4 regions of the Eubacterium sp. AB3007 genome follow, and region 2 is predicted to be linked to each of the others. Evidence: riboswitches for the same ligand, from Rfam matches in the RefSeq annotation. Region 2 holds a riboswitch; each other region holds the start of a gene.

Region 1 (4,218 bases), 860 kb from region 2:
GTTCCTCAGAGGTGTCCTCATCGTATACCTTGAGCGTGATGGTGTGACTATCCAGATACTTCTTGATGGTGATCTCCTGAACAACATCCTCGGTGGGCTTGAGATAGTTGTATTGGCTCTCCTGGTAACCGTCCTTGGACACGGCGCAGTTGTACTGGATCCCATCGTACAGGCGGTAGCTTCCGTCTGCTTCTGGTGCCACGGTCTCTCCGCTTCTGGTGACAGTGATCACAGGCTCGGGTACATCCTCGCCCAGCTGATCCTTCACGTGGAACTTCACAGTGTGCATGCTGTCTGCTTCCTTGAGGAGAGAGAGCACCACGTGCTCCTCTTTGGCCGGTGAGTAGCCGGTCTTTGTCGCCTCGGCGGCGCCTCCCTGTGCCACAAAGCCTTCCTTGGAGACGGAGATAGTATATTTCTTCAGGGAATTGAGTTTGAAGGTACCATCGGCATTCGGGGTGATCTCGGTATTGTCTGCCTCGTCCACCACCTTGATGGTGGCGCCATCGATCGCCTCTTTGGTCTTCATGTCGGTTACATCCACCGTCACATCAAAGTCGATGACGGGCTTGTCCTGGACGGTGATGTGGAAGGTGCGCTCCGCCAGAGGCTCCTTGTCATAGTACACACCGTTTCCATCGTACTGATCGTAGCCAGTGTCGGCGGGGTAGAGTTTTAGCGTGGCCGTGAAGTCCATGCCGCTATCTCTGTAGGCTGCTTTCGGGCTGAAGGTGACCGTGCCGTTTTTGCCTTCCGGATAACGGATCTTCTTCAGGTTGGTGCTGGAGAAATAAGTCGTCTTCAGGATGCTGCTGTCGATGAACCAGCCCGCCCGGAACTTGTTACTACGCTTGAAGATAAAACTTTTTATCTCGGTCCCGGTAGTATCATAGTAAGGCACTGTGACATTGGTTCCCTTGCCCTTGATGGCATCCGCATGGTCGCTGCTGATGGTCCCGTTAGAGAAGTACTGGTCCATGTAGCGCTGAGCATCCTGCTGCGGTGTCATGATCTCTGTGCTGTCGCTGACGCGCTTCAGGTTTTCCTTGTCGATCTGGAAGTCGTGGACGTAGTAATACTTGTCCGGGGTCTTGTCCTGCTTGGCAAAGTGGCTGGCGGAACGGGCAGCGTAAACCTTCGGCTCTCCCAGAGTGATGGGCACGGGCCAGAAGGTGTAAGCGTTGCTCTCCGGCAGAATCAGCCCACCCAACAGATTGCTTTCCTTGCCGCCGACTTCTTTCTTTTCTTCTTCCACGGCCTCAGCGATGATGGTGTCCTTGGTGGCGGTGTCGGAAACATAGAAGCGATCGGCGCCGGTTCCCTTCATGGTGACGATGGCGGTGGCCTTTCCATCCTTGATGACAACAGTAGCCTTCGATACCACGATCATGCCGCTGGCATCGGTCGTCACATCTGTCTTGAATCCGGTTGCGGTGTAGGTCCCGTCAGTGATCTCTTCTGGCTGGGAAGGATCCGTGGGGTTTGTCGGATCTGTGGGGCCGGTGGGATCTGTGGGGTCTGCTGGCTGGTCGGAACCACCCTGGCCAGGTTCATCCGGTTTCTGGGAAGGATCGATGGTGATCATGTAGGTGTAATTGATCCAGTGCGGTTGAGACATCGCCGTTGTTCTGGCGCTGATCGCTGTTTTCTCGTTCAGTTTTACAGGCAGGGTGACCTTCTTGTTCTCAATCTTAAAAGTGTCTGCGCCCATCTGGTCCGTATCCGGATCATATATGGAGAGCTCCTCGCTCTCTGCGGAAACGGTTCCGATATGAACGTGTGACATGTTTGCGCTGCTGGCTGTGAACTCACCTGTAGCCTGCCCGTCCTTGATGGTGACGCTGGTGCAGGTCAGCCTGGCCTTGCCGGTGCCGCCATCGAACGCATAATGATCCGCGTCGATGGTATAGGTTCCGTCTGCCAGAGTCGCGCTGCCTGTGCCCGTGGGGTTTTCGTCCGCAAATGCAGGAACGCTCATCATGGACAAAGCCACCGCTGCAGATAGCAGAAGCGCCATCACCTTTTTCAAGTGTGTTTTCATAGATTCTTTTCCTTTCATTGTAATCCTTATGATGAAATGACTTGTACGCTTCTGGGGAACTCTGCCGGCATTGCCTTCTCCACAACAAGAAAAACTGCCTCCTCCTGCGAGAAGACAGTTCATAAACACATCAAAAATGCAGACCCCACTGCATGGTGTGATTGGACAGCTTTCTCCGGAAGCGTTTCTCCAACTTACAATGCAGCAGGTTTCCTGGCTCAGGGATCCATCGTGTACAGCTCCTTCTCGGGCGGAGGCGGGCGAATCGACTGATTCACCTGACGTAGCCGTCCAATGGCGATCGCTGTACGCATCTCCCCTCACAGTGACCGGATCGCTCGGGATTTCCACCCGATTCCCTATTATCCCCGCTATTACCGCAGGGCACTGCAAAGCGTACTATTCCACCCGTAATTATACTGCGGTAATGGGGTAACTGTCAACACAGAACCTGTCTTTGGAAGATGACTGCACAGGGAAGGGGTGCGGGTAGTATCGAAATCAATACTCTGTTCACCTGAGAGTTTCCCCACGCGACATTCCTGTCGCTATTCGGGTCCTTTCTCCTCAGGCCCGCATCCCGCGGTAGATTCCTCATTGACAGGCGGCAGATTTATGGTAGAATATTAGAAGCGTAAAACTGAATACGAAGCCAGTTCGGTGCCCCGGCCTGCGCGGCCGTGGGATAATAGGGAATCAGGTGCAAGTCCTGGACGATCCGGTCACTGTAATGGGGAGTTTCGGTACACGATGTCATTGGGAAACAGCCTGCAACGGCGCAAGTCCTGAGAAGACGTACTGTTGCGAGGAACCAGAGTCAGGAAACCTGCCGAATCTGAGATTGATGCCATGAACTTCCGAAGAAGGTTCGTCAATATTTCTTTTGTTATGTGTAGACCTTCTCCATGGTTTGTGGAGGAGGTCGTGCTGGTTTTTGGGCCCTGCGTACCGAAGATGCGGGCGGTCAGCGATGCGCGTGGTTATTTCACAAAACATTGTGTCATGAGAAGGAGGAAGTATGAATAGTAAGTTGAAACAGATACTGACGCTGTTGCTGTCAGTGTGTGTGGTGTTTGCATTCAGCAGCGTGGCTGCGTTTGCGGATGGGGAAGGGACGAGTAGCCCGACTCTGGAAAGCGTTACAGCAGCGATTGGGGAATTGTCCAACGATCCGCGTGATTTCAAAGCTGAGGATCGCGAAAAGGTCGAAGCTATTCAGACCGACTATGAGGCTCTTTCAGCAGAGGATCAGGCGACGATCGACAAAACATTCAACCATCCATCCGGAGACGGTCAGTCCTACGGCCGCGTTCTGGAGGCCGCTTTGTGGGCAGTGCGCTCATATGAGATCGATACGAACACCGTATTGACAGATGGTACCTACACGACAACATCTGAGCCGGCCGTCAGTTCCCAGTCCGACAAGGGTAAGAGTGATTCGAGCCGCACAAGAAACTGGTGGGTTGAGAGCGTCACCGTGGAGAACGGTCAGGCGACAGCCAACATCTATGTGACGAGTGGTGCGGCAACGAAAGCCAAACTGACTTCATACCCAAGTGTGTGGGTCGGTGGTAAGTCAATCGAGCGCGATTCGAATAATAACTACCCGATTCCGGTGGACCTGAACGGTGTGACCTACTTCGGCGGAGTCTCCTCGAGTATGCCAAGACCGATCATGTATTCGTTGAGTACTACTATCGAAGAACCTGTTAATCTGGCCATCACTAATAACACTGGCATGTTCAAAGCCGAGACAGCATCGCTGGAAACCACAGAGGGGAAGACTTACCTGGTCATGTCTCTTAGCGGTAAAGGCTATCATGAACTGTACAAGGGAACCTATGAGCAGGCTGTAGCCAATGGAGATGGCAGCAAAGATAATGGGAATGACTCGTGGATCCACGGCTATTTGAATGCAGCCGGTAAGTGGGAATTCAGAATTCCGGTGGAAGATGGGGAGTCTTATATGCCGCTGGTGGCGGTGTCTGATTCCTACTATCAGAAGTATCTGCAGGGGCAGAACTCTCTGGCAAGAGCGTTTTATCCCAGACAGATGGAGCTTGATCGTGCGGCAGGTACATTGGTTACAGGTGACTATGAGTTCAGTAGAGATATCACAGTGACAAACAATGTCAAGATGCTGAAGGTGAACTCCGCAAAGTTGGATACAGTTGGGG
Region 2 (4,218 bases):
GAAGGAGATCCCCCCATCCTCTGCCTGAGCATCCAGGATATCATCCAGGTACTCCCGCTCATTTTTCAGATCATAACCAACATAGTTGGCAGAGATCAGCGCGTAGATCTCCGCATTAATCCCCTGAGCACAGACCTTGTCATAGTCATCTACCGGCGCCATCAGGTCGTACCCTTCCACATCTTCCGGATCCGCTCCCAGGGTCTCCACCGCTATGGATACCCGCTCATAGGCAGTGTACCGGTCCTCGCTGAGGACACCACCGGTGTTCTTCACCAGGAGCCGGACATTGTCATAGTAGTCATCATAATCCTCGTCGGTGAGAGCATCCGCGTTTGCTTTGTCGCAGCCGAAGATGAGCCAAGCCGAACTCTCCTCCGACGCATCAAGCGTTCCCACCTCATCTACGGTATAGCTGCAGGCCTTCTGCAACACATCGTTCAGATCGTCTCCATTCAGATCAGACGAGTTGCCGCACCCGGCCAGACAAAGCACAATCAGCACTGCCAATGCCCATGCGGCAGCCCGCAGGATTCTCTTACTGTGTCTCATTGTAATACCACCTTTTAATTAGATTTACCTTACCAGTATATAACATACCCACCGAAAACACAACGGAAGCAATATTATCGCTGTTTTCGGGAGAGTTTCGGAAGGTCCTCGAGAGGCGTACTACACTTTTCTAAGAAACAGGATTTTTTGTAGTAGGTTTTACTGCTCACCTGCTACAAAAACTCCGCTTCTTGCGTTTTTTGTAGCACTCACAATCTCATCTTCTGTAAATATAAGGAAAAAATGTATATTAATTGCTCGTTTATCAGGAACTTTTTCTACATTTTTCTGGGAATCACTGGATTCTGTAGAATAATGTACTACAGAATCGCCACCGCTCCATGTTTTTGTAGTAGGTCATGCTCCAAACCTACTACAAAAAACGAGCATTCGGCCATTTTGTAGCAGAACCACCGATCAGACGCGAAATCAACCGCCCCGGGACACTCGATCTCCGGGGCAGCATTCTCTTCAACAGATCAATTAACATAGATCACATGGTGACCTTGACTTTCTTACCAGCGTTCTTCTTGGTGAAGATCTTCTTGTATTTCTTCACGTACTTCTTGTTGGTCTTTTTCTTGCCCACCTGGACCTTGACGGTCTTGATAGCAGACCCTTTCAGGGCACCCTTGATCCTCTTCTTCTTCAGTTTCTTGGTTTTGACTGTAAGAGTCGTCAGATTCTTGTACTGGCTGAATGTGCCCTTCTTGATCTTCTTGACCTTCTTGTCGAGCACAAAACTGGTGACGCTGTCCGCAGATCCGCCTGCCTTCTTCACCGCTTCAGCAACTGTCTTGGCATCCACGGTCTTGGCCTTGACTGTGACGGTTGGAACTTTCTTTGGTGCCGGAGTGGATGGCTTGACCGGGGTCTTGTCTTTCTCTTCAACAGTGATCACGCATGCGGGCGCAATGGTCGGCGCATCCAAAAGCGCGGGATAGTAAGCCTCGTACTGGCTTACATAATTATTAATATACACCAAGTTATATGCGGCCTGTTCTTCTTCAGAAAGGTCACTCCAATACGAGAAATCTATTTCTTTGATTTCATCCTGCGGATACGGTCCATCTCCATAACTCTTTTCGGTATAAAGCACGAACGAATCATAAGTAGACCAATCCATTCTGCTTGCATACTTTTTGCCATCTATTTCACCAGCGGGAATCGTGTACACAGATACAGTGGCACTCTTAACTTTGCCTTTAGCGGATACGATATACGTTCCAGGCTTGTCGAAGGAAACGGTGCAGTTCCCTTCAGCGTCTGTCTTGGCACCGGTATCAACAAACTGTCCATCTTTGTAATATCCAACGGACATATCCTTGATCGGGGAGTCCTTCAAATCATCGGGCATATACGCCATCCCCAGATGTCCTTTGATCTTGAGATTGATTGCTTCACCTGTCTTCGCCTTGACTGTCCCTTCATTGTCAAACGTTGTAAACCAGTCCGAGTAAATGGAGGTATCAGAAAGAATTCCCGTTACTAGATAGTCACCGTCTGAAACTGTGTCATGCTTTACATCGTTTTTAATTCCCTGCCCATTAATATAGAACAGATAAGAACCTCCCTGTACGCCCCAGACTTTTTTTACCATGCCTGAGCCAGGATCGTATCCATCTTCGGAATTATACTCCTTGTGCATTGCAACTAGAGCCTCGTCATAAGAGAAGTCCCCGCTTGCATCCAGATCTTTGACCGTGACTTCCTTCCAAGCCATCATGCTTCCATCCTTGGCCTTTGCCAGTTCACCCGCATTACTCACAGTCATGAACACGGTGATATCAGAGGCTGCATCTGCGAATGCAAATGCTGGCATGAACACCACTGTAATCGCCAGTGAAAGCAACACAGTTGTCACTCTTTTCAGCAACATGTTCTGTTTCATCAACTTTCTCCTTTCTCTTCACACCGCTCTATCTGGCTCACCCGAGGAAAAAAAACGGTCGTAGCAAGACTGCTACGACCGTTAATTCTCGTATCCCCAACCACACTCCAAACAAGTGTGCATTATCTCTCATCATAGGTCTTCTGGCTTACACAGCTGTAGTATGACATCTAGCACCTGCCCTGGTTTTGTGCACGTGCTTACGCCATTACTTCCACACCGTCCCTCGCCTTCTCAGATTCCCCCAATGACCGGCTTTCGCCATGAAGGACGACTCCTGTGCTCACAGCACCGTTGTATGCCCGGGAATCCCACCCGGTTCCCTCACCCCTGCCGCCATACGCCGCAGAGTCATGATAGAGCATTATTAAACTATAGGTTCATTATAATCTCTGTCGCAGTCGATTGCAAGTACTCTCCCCAAAAACGTCCAGGAATACATCCATTATCGATTATGTTTCTCAGGGGGAAAAATGAGACTGCTGCTCTGAAGCAGCAGTCTCGCACATGGATAACTCATATGTGTCCGATCACATCGTGACCATCACTTTCTTTCCGGCTTTCTTCTTGGTGAAGATCTTCTTATATTTCTTTACATACTTCTTGTTGACCTTCTTCTTGCCGATCTGAACCTTGACGGTCTTGATAGCAGACCCTTTCAGGGCACCCTTGATCCTCTTCTTCTTCAGTTTCTTGGTTTTGACTGTAAGAGTCGTCAGATTCTTGTACTGGCTGAATGTGCCCTTCTTGATCTTCTTAACCTTCTTACCGAGGACGATTGTCTTAATAGAAGCACTATCTCCCTTCGCCTTCTTCACGGCGTTGGCAACGACCTTCTTGTTTACGGTCTTGACATTGACCGTGATGGTGCTGATCTTCTTGACAGCTGGAACAGACGATTTCGCTGGTTTCTTATCTGCCGGGAGCACGGTAACCTTGCAGTGTGGGAGCACGATCGGAACAGGAACATCCTCAACTTGCTTCGGATTCTGCCAGTCGGTGTAATCCGTGTACGCTCCATTCACCATGCCGGAGGCTGTCACATCATAGGTGCCCGCTTTCTTGAACACCAGTTTCACCTTGCCGTCCTTGCTCATATTGGAGCCTTTGATAGCAGTCAGATTCCCGTCCTTGTCATACTGAGAGGCCAGGACTTCTTCCCCATCGTACTTCTTGACAGCACCGAGCGGGTGCGACCAACCGATCCCTTCGATCTGAAGCCAGAACGCCTCTCCCTCTTTCACGGTCTTCTTTGTCTCAGTGAAGTGCGTGTAGAGATCCGAGTAGTTCGTCTCGTCGAGGTATTTGTACAGAGCCACCTGATCACCATCATCCAATGCAGTCGCAAAAGCACCGCCGGTCATGGTCAGATCCTCATTGATCAGGTAGGAGATGTTAAGTGTAGAAACCTTGAACAGCTTACCGAAGTATCCGGAATTGCTGATCTCGATATAGTCCTTGACATCTTCTTTCGTGAAGGCACCGCCGTATTTCATCTCGTGGATAGTGTAGACCACATCCGCAAAGGTGACCTTCCCTGCATTTCCGGCATCGATATCTCTGGTCTCGCCGTATTTCTCCGCGGCGTTACTCCAGACTACGATTTCCTGCGGCACAAAGTCGAACTTGTTCGCTTTCTCAAAATTACTTACACTGACCTGAATCTCCTCGCTGATGGGGTTCTGCGCCAGCTTTGCTTCATTGACAGCCTTCTCCAGTTCTGCGGCGGCCTGTTTCTTTGCCTTGTCAGTAGCCTCACTGTTATCAAGTACTGC
Region 3 (4,218 bases), 690 kb from region 2:
AACATCCTCATGTTTGGTATTCCGGAGCACAAGGACGCGGTAGGCAGCCAGGCCTACGCCGAGGACGGCATCGTCCAGCGCGCTCTGATGGAGACCAAGAAGCGCCATCCGGAGATGGTGGCCATCGCGGATGTGTGTATGTGCGAGTACACCGACCACGGCCACTGCGGCATCCTCCACGACTGCTACGTGGACAACGATGACACCCTGCCCATGCTGGCCAGGATCGCCCGCACTCAGGTGGAGGCCGGCGCGGATGTGGTGGCGCCCTCCGACATGATGGACGGCCACGTCACCGCCATTCGCCAGGAACTGGACAAAGCCGGGTTCGTCAACACCCCCATCATGTCCTACGCGGTGAAATTCGCCTCTGCCTTCTACGGTCCCTTCCGGGTGGCGGCGGACAGCGCGCCCCAGTTCGGTGATCGGAAGAGTTATCAGATGGATTTCCACAATCGCAGGGAGGCCCTGAAGGAGGCCATGCTGGACGTGGAGGAAGGGACGGATTTCCTCATCGTCAAGCCTGCGATGGCTTACGGAGATCTGATTCGGGAGGTGGCGGATGCCACCGATATCCCCATCGCTACCTATAGTGTCAGCGGGGAGTACAGTATGGTGAAGGCGGCAGCGGCCCAGGGCTGGATCGACGAAGAGCGCATCGTGGGAGAGATGGCAGTGGGAGCCTTCCGTGCGGGAGCTGGCATGTATATCACCTACTTCGCGAAAGAAATCGCGGCAATGATCGACGCAGGAAAGATTGGATGAGCCGGAATGGCGGAGTGAGGTAACAAAGTGTTAAGTGCGATATTCCAGCCGTGGCTGGGGAGAGATTCTCTGGTGGCAGCTGACGATACATGGAGCCTGTTGTTCGTGCTTTGTGCAGGAGTGGCGCTGGCGATCTATCTGGAGCAAAAGTATGACTGGGCAGCGAAAGCTTCAGGGTGCATCCTTTGTCTGGTGTTGGCCATGATCCTGTCCAACCTGGGGATCCTGCCCATCAACTCAGCACTGTATGACGATGTCATCTGGGGCTACGCGGTGCCTATGGCGATCCCGCTGCTCCTGATGGAGTGCAACCTGAAGGTGATCTGGAAGGAGACGGGACGGATCCTGATCATCTTCCTGATCGGCGCGGTGGGGACACTGGTGGGAGCAGCCATCTCTTTCACACTGCTGAAGAACATGGTGCCGGAACCTGCCGGAGTGGCGGCCATGATGACCGGGACTTACATCGGCGGCAGCTTGAATCTGGCGGCATTGTCGGACGAATTCAGCGTCACCGGAGAGGTGGTGGGAGCCGCCACCGTGGCGGACAACCTGCTGATGGCGGTATATTTCTTTGTGCTGATCATGTTCGCGGGAATGAAATTCTTCCGCAGGCATTTCGGCCATCCCCACATCGATGAGGTGGCGGCGGGCCACGCAGCCGGAGGCGAAAACCAGGCGGCGGCCTTCTGGAGCCGGAAGGGGATTTCTCTGAAGGATGTAGCCATGAACCTGGCCTACACCGTGATCATCGTCTGGCTATCCAAACTCATCGGCGGGTTCATCGGGGAGCTGGTCCCTACCAGCAACATGCTGCTTTCCATGATCAACGCCTTCTTCGGCTCGCAGTATATCTGGATCGCCACCCTGTCCATGCTGATGGCCACCTATGCGGGGGACAAGATCGGGAAACTCAACGGATCCCAGGAGATCGGGACGTATTTCATCTACCTGTTCTTCTTCGTCATCGGTGTACCGGCCTCCATCATAGTGATCATCACCCAGACCCCTGCCCTGTTCCTGTTCACCGGGATCATGGTGGCCTGCAACATGTTGTTCTGTTTCGCGGGGGGCAAGCTGCTTCGGTTCGATCTGGAAGACTGCATCATGGCCTCCAATGCCAACATCGGAGGGCCTACCACGGCGGCCGGCATGGCCATCTCTCAGGGGTGGAGCAAACTGGTGGGGCCGGTGATGCTCATCGGTACCTTTGGGTATGTGATCGGCACCTATCTGGGGGTCATTGTTGGCAACCTGCTGGGGGCGTAGAGTTTCCCCAGAGACAACTTATGCCTCGCATTGTTGATTATTGGAGGCGTTGATTGACAGCCTGTTATTTTTGTGGTAGATTCATAAGTGATGAATACAACTGATGGGGAACAGGCTTTGTCCTTCGGGAGAGCCTGCCACCGGGAAGCAGGTGAGATTCCTGCAGAGTTCTCGTTACTGTAATCAGGGAGCAATGGCCATTATACCACTGGGAGACCGGGAAGGAGGCTGGCGCGTAGATCTGTAACTCAGGAGACCGACCATCAGGAGGGGGAGACCCCGCCACGAGCAATGGGTTGTGTATTTGGTTTTTTACGAGAGAGACCCTTTGTTTGTGTTGTACAGACAGAGGGCTTTTTGTATTCATCGGCAATTGTTTCACTATTAACTAAAGGAGTTGTAGTTATGAAGAAATTATTGGTTTTGATGCTGTCAGTCATGATGGCGGTAGTATTCATGACCGGTTGCGGTGGCTCACAGACAGAAGAGAGCGGCGGCGGAGATGCTGACAAGGAAGCGGCACAGGCCTGTGCAGACGCCATCGATGCAATCTACGTAGGCGAGTGGTCTGAGGACACTGAGCAGCAGTGCCTGGATGCCAAGGCCAAGTGGGATGCACTGACCGATGAGCAGAAGGAAATGGTCGAGGGTGAGGAAGCAGATCCGGGTTACTTCGGTGACGACACCGGCGATGCCTCCAAGGACGATCCTTTGAACGGAGACAAGATCGGTGACAAGGAGATCCTGGTGGTCAGCTTTGGTACCTCCTTCAACGATAAGAGAGTGGCCTGCATCGGTTCCATCGAGAAGGCTGTACAGGAAGCCAACCCTGACTGGGCTGTCAGAAGAGCGTTCACCTCTCAGATCATCATGAACCACATCTTTGCCCGTGACGGCGAGAAGATCGACAACATCAAGCAGGCACTGGCCCGCGCTGAGGAAAACAAGGTCAAGGAGCTGGTAGTCGTGCCGACTCACCTGATGAAGGGTAAGGAGTACGACGAAGTGGTCGAGGCCATCAACGAGTATAAGGACAAGTTCGATTCCCTGAAGTTCGCAGAGCCTCTGCTGGGTGAGGTAGGCAAGGATGCCTCCGTCATCAACGAGGATAAGGAAAGATGCGCCAAGGCTGTCACCAAGGCCGCTGTCAAGGACGCCAAGTATGACGATCTGGACGCTGCTGAGAAGGACGGCACCGCTTTCGTATTCATGGGACACGGAACCTCTCACGAGGCCAACATCACCTATGACCAGATGCAGAAGCAGATGGACGAGTTGGGCTACAAGAACGTCTTCATCGGCACCGTTGAGGGTGAGCCTGAGGATACCGCTTGTGACAAGGTCATCGAGAAGGTAAAGAAGGCCGGCTACAAGAAGGTCATCCTGCGCCCGCTGATGGTCGTTGCCGGTGACCATGCCCACAACGACATGGCAGATGCAGACGATCCGGAATCCTGGGTAAGCCAGTTCACCGCTGCCAAGGCATTTGACAGTGTGGATTGCCAGATCACAGGTCTGGGCGAGATCAAGGCCATCCAGGAGATGTACGTTGACCACGCCAAGGATGCGATCAACAAGTAAATGGGGATGTTCAGACAATTAGCTTTGAAGGGGCGGCTGCTGGTGATCTGCCTGCTGCTGCTCTCCCTGGGAACCGTGCTTTGTGCCTGCAGCGGCGGTACACAAAGCCCTGCGGAGAAGGCGGGCCTGACAGATGGTCAGTACACCGCAACGTTCACCACGGACAGCAGTATGTTCCACGTGAACGAGTCAAAGAACGACCAGGGAATCCTCACCGTGAAGGATGGCCAGATGACCATCCATGTGACGCTGCAGTCCAAGCGCATCACCAATCTGTTCTACGGAAAGAAGAAAGACGCGCAGAAGGATGGAGCGGAGCTCATCCAACCGACAGAGGATCAGGTTACCTACGACGATGGGTACAAGCAGACCGTCTACGGGTTCGATATCCCGGTGCCGGCCATCGACCAGGAGTTCGATGTGGCGCTGATCGGGACCCACGGCAACTGGTACGACCACAAGGTCAAGGTGACAGATCCGAAGCCATTGCAGGAGTGAGTACGGGCGATGAGTCCGGAATATAATTTAAGTAAGGTATTTCCACAGAAGAGGCTGTCCCGCGCGGGCAGCCTTTTCTGGTCTTTGTTCAAAAAAACATTGCAA
Region 4 (4,218 bases), 1.2 Mb from region 2:
ACTTACATTCCAAATAGTTCTCCGACTGAACGACGAACTGTACTCGTTCTTTCTCCTTCAGCACATATGCCCCATCCTCCTCGGCTTCCATGGGGCTGTCCGCATTCCCATCGAAGAAGGCCTGAACAGTCTTGTTCTTCATCTCAGGATACCCTAAGGGAACCTCACACAGGGGCTTGACGCGGTAGGTCCTAGGTTTGCGGATCGCCACCACGGCCTCGTAATCGCGCTGATCCGGAATGACACGTGCCGTCTGGGCCAGATAGCCATCTGCCGTCACCGAACAGTTGGTGTAGACGCCGTGCCAGACACTGTACTTGCCATCCTCTGGCTGAATATCATTTATCTTGCCTACAGAGACTTTGAGCTCTGCCTGGGGAACTGGTTCCCCAGTCTCCTCATCGATGATCTTGACCGTCATCAGGTCCTTACAGTCCTTCTCCGGGACAACGGGGATCTCGTAGGTCTCACTCACTGTCTTCGGCACAAAGCTGCCTGTATAGCTGCGGCCTTCTACCTGGTTTCCTGTATAATACCCAGAGGCCGCAGTCGTCGTCGCCTTAACCGTATACTTGGTCCCGGGCGTCAACTTGTATTTTCCATCCTGATCCGGTTTCACTTCTCCGGTCTTTTTTCTGGAAATCTTCCAGGTGACCTTGATCTCTACGCCCTCGGTCACGACTTCACCGGTGCGCACATCCACTGCCTGGATGCTCGCCGCGGACTCTGCCGGGCTGGCGGACAGATACAGGGTGAACGCCTGTGAGGCCAGAGGCTCCGCAGTCCCAGCATCGATCGCCTCGTCCTTTTCGGTCGGCTTATACAGAGACAGAGTTGCCTCTACCTTGGTGTCTTCCTTGAGTTCTTCCAGAGAGAAACTGCTGCCCGAGGACTTTGCGCCACCAAACAGCGTCTCATCCGAGAACGTCCATCCGCTTTTGAAGATGCCATTCTCCGGCTGCTTAAGCTTCAAGGCCTCTACCTTCTCGCCCTTGTCGTTGTAAGCAGATACCAGATAGCCATCTCCCGACAGCGTAGCATCGCCCTCGTCCGCAAAGATCCCTTCCGCAACGTAATGCTGCTGGATGTATTTTGCTGCTTCCAGTTTCTTAGAAGGACGCTGTATGCCATCACTCACCTTGCTCAATCCTGCAGATTTGATGGTCACCTTGTGATCATACCAGGTATCTCTGCCGTCTCTATAGGCATGCGCCGCGACCTGGATCTCTTCGTCCAGCGCCCGCACCGGTACAGGCCAGAATGTGAAATGCCCATCCTCATCAGCATAGTAAAGAAGATCGTCTGCATTTGCAGACGCTGCTTTCTTGGCCGATCCAAGGTACAGGCGGTTGAACCCGCTCCCTGAGAGGGACAGCACCGCACTCATAATACCATCCTGCACATACAGGGTACATTTTGAAAACTTGAACATTCCGCTGTCCGTGGTGGCCACCGCACTATACGTACCATCCTCCAGCACCTGCGCCGGTGCCGCAGTGGCTTCCTGTATCCCTTCTGTCTCACTGCCATCTGCCGCAAACGAGACCGATGGCACCATCATGGTCACCACCAACATGACAGACAACATGATTACTGTCAGTCTACTTCCGATTTTCTTCAATTAAAAACCTCCTTTGCATCTCATATGCAACGGAGGCCCATATAAAACCGTTCGATCACACAGATTTCCTGTAAGCAACATTACGTAAACATCGGACTCGCCTGCCTAAGCCAGTACCTTCATTATGCCAAGGTGTGTCCTCTCTCGATCTATACATATAGTCATCCGCTACATATATAAATAATCTTTGTGCAGGTCTTCTGGCTCATGACGATACGGCCCCTCGCCTTCACAGCAGACAAAGCCATTGGCATAGTGAAGGACCCAAATCAATTACAGCGTCGGGAACGCACAGGACTTTCACCTGTTTCCCTCTTAGCTCTCTTGCGAGAGAACACAAAAATTGAAACAAACATCACTATTTATATCATATTATTGATGTCTTGTCAATATCTTCAGTGCCTCGATATACCCATCCAGCCCCATGCCCTTCACCGTGGCGATGCAGGCTCTGCGGATATACGACCGCTTGCGGAACGTCTCCCGTTTGTCCGGGTCGGAGATGTGCACCTCCACCACGGGAAGTCCTACTGTCTTCACCGCATCCAAAAGCGCGATGCTGGTGTGAGTGTAGGCCCCCGGGTTGATCACAATCCCGTCGCAAGTGCTGTAGGCCCGTTGGATTGCATCGACCAGATCCCCCTCGTGGTTGGACTGGTAGAACTCCACGATCTCCACGTCCAGCGCCTCTGCAGCCCCTTCCATGTAATGGATCAGATCCTCGTAGGTCTTGCTCCCGTAGATTTCCGGTTCCCGAATCCCGAGCATATTCAGATTGGGACCGTTGATGACCATGACACGCATCATTTCATCTCCTGGTTATTATCGATAAAATAGTCGCTCCACGACTCGTAGAGATCCTTCCGCTCGTCGTACAGCTGCTGCACCGGTGTGGAGATGGAGAGCGGTCTTCCGTCTGTCTCCAGCTTGTCCAGATCCCGCTTGATCCAGACCACCCGTCCGTTCTGGCGGATAATGTTGTAGTTACGCTTGGTCTTCACCACACCACCACCGGTGGCGATCACCACGCCGGTCCGCTTGCAGGCCTTCTCCAGTTCCTCTGTCTCGATCTTCCGGAAGTAGGCCTCCCCCTTCTGGGCAAAGATCTCTGCAACCGACATGCCTTCCCGTTCTTCCACCATGTCGTCCACGTCCAGGAATTCCCTTCCCTGGGCCTTGGCCATCTTACGTCCCAGCATGGTCTTGCCGGCTCCCGGCATACCGATCAGGATCATGTTCTGCATCTCCGCCCGCAAGGCTTCTGCTACCTCCAGTATCTCGTCCTTGTCAATGTCCGTCCCCTGGAAGAGCTCGCTTGACTCCCAGGCTTGCGCGACCAGCATGTCAAGGCCGCTGGCACAGGGGATCCCCCGAGCCTCTGCGTCCAGGATCAGAAGCGTCCGCGCCGGATTGTAGATCACATCCACAACGCCCTTCAGTTCGTCGAACTGCCCCAGATCCACCAGCTTCCGCAGGTTGTCCGGGTACATGCCCACCGGTGTCGCGTTGACCAGGATCGTAGCATCGTGGTGACGGCCGATGTTGTTGTAGTTCTCCTCTGTGTTGCGGGAGATGACGACGATCTCCTTGGCACCGAGATCCTCCAGCACACACTGGATCGTCCTGGACGCTCCTCCGCTTCCGAAGATCAGACACTTCTGACCACCGGGGTAGATCTTGTTCTTCTCCATCAGATAGCGAAATCCCAGATAATCGGTGTTGCAGCCGTACAGCGTGCCATCCTCCCGCTTCACCACTGTGTTCACCGCTCCGATCCTGTGTGCGGTATTGCTGATCTCGTCACACATCCCCGATACGATGGTCTTGTACGGTATCGTCACATTAAACCCCTGGTACTCCTCGGAATGCAACAGGGAGGGCAGTTCCTCTTCCGTCACTTCCAGCAGATCATACTCATAATCCCCGAACATCTTATGGATCATCGGGGAATAACTGTGGGAAAGGTGTTCCCCGATCAGACCATACTTAGCCATGTTCTCCTCCTAAGTTAGTTCTACACGATTTCCTTCTGATGAGCTCGGCTCATCTTCATAATTACATTATATAACAATTCTATATATTTTTCCATATCCTTATCAACAAGTCCCCTGACCTGATCGATCTTCTCCAGTTCCCGGCCAGTATCCATCACGGGCAGGTTGTTTGCCTGCTTGTATCTGGCGATCCCTTCGCAGGTCCGCATGCGCTGCTGAAACAGTGAGACGATCTCCCTGTCGATCCTGTCGATCTCAGCTCTGTAGTCCTTCAATTCCATGTCATACCTCGCTGTAGCTTCCAAGATAACGGAACTCCGCAGACAGTTCCTGGATCTGGTTCATCAGACGAATAAACTTTTCTGAGTACGCCTCCGCATCGATATCAAAATAGAAGCGGTACACAAAATCCCGACTGCCGATGGGCCTTGACTCCAGTTTGGAAATGTTGATCCCCAGCGCATTGAAACTGGAAAGCACATTGTACAGCGCCCCCGGACGATGTGCCACGGACAGCATCATCGAGGTCTTGTTGGCCCCCGGGTAGATCTCCAGATCCTTGCTAATACAAATGAACCTGGTGTAGTTGTTTTCGCTATCCTG

The links. Region 2 has a riboswitch for cobalamin ahead of P156_RS0109855 (hypothetical protein). Riboswitches for the same ligand answer to the same signal wherever they lie in the genome.
Region 1: another riboswitch for cobalamin. It lies ahead of P156_RS0105985 (carboxypeptidase-like regulatory domain-containing protein); the one in region 2 lies ahead of P156_RS0109855 (hypothetical protein).
Region 3: another riboswitch for cobalamin. It lies ahead of P156_RS0106570 (sirohydrochlorin cobaltochelatase); the one in region 2 lies ahead of P156_RS0109855 (hypothetical protein).
Region 4: another riboswitch for cobalamin. It lies ahead of P156_RS0104450 (hypothetical protein); the one in region 2 lies ahead of P156_RS0109855 (hypothetical protein).

Annotation. Positions count from the first base shown of each region.
Region 1 covers NZ_JIAD01000001.1:1,218,605-1,222,822, reverse strand. The annotation lists gene P156_RS0105985 (carboxypeptidase-like regulatory domain-containing protein) at 1-2,041, opposite strand, end outside; cobalamin riboswitch at 2,227-2,448, opposite strand; cobalamin riboswitch at 2,683-2,890, shown strand; gene P156_RS0105980 (hypothetical protein) at 3,060-4,218, shown strand, end outside.
Region 2 covers NZ_JIAD01000001.1:2,074,148-2,078,365, reverse strand. The annotation lists gene P156_RS0109860 (hypothetical protein) at 1-552, opposite strand, end outside; gene P156_RS0109855 (hypothetical protein) at 1,046-2,443, opposite strand; cobalamin riboswitch at 2,559-2,817, opposite strand; gene P156_RS12385 (immunoglobulin-like domain-containing protein) at 2,974-4,218, opposite strand, start outside.
Region 3 covers NZ_JIAD01000001.1:1,379,545-1,383,762, reverse strand. The annotation lists gene hemB (porphobilinogen synthase) at 1-765, shown strand, start outside; gene P156_RS0106575 (DUF819 domain-containing protein) at 793-2,034, shown strand; cobalamin riboswitch at 2,125-2,314, shown strand; gene P156_RS0106570 (sirohydrochlorin cobaltochelatase) at 2,440-3,615, shown strand; gene P156_RS0106565 (hypothetical protein) at 3,622-4,113, shown strand.
Region 4 covers NZ_JIAD01000001.1:884,369-888,586, forward strand. The annotation lists gene P156_RS0104450 (hypothetical protein) at 1-1,621, opposite strand, end outside; cobalamin riboswitch at 1,794-1,976, opposite strand; gene aroQ (type II 3-dehydroquinate dehydratase) at 1,994-2,425, opposite strand; gene P156_RS11565 (shikimate kinase) at 2,425-3,615, opposite strand; gene P156_RS0104465 (chorismate mutase) at 3,636-3,896, opposite strand; gene P156_RS0104470 (prephenate dehydratase domain-containing protein) at 3,898-4,218, opposite strand, start outside.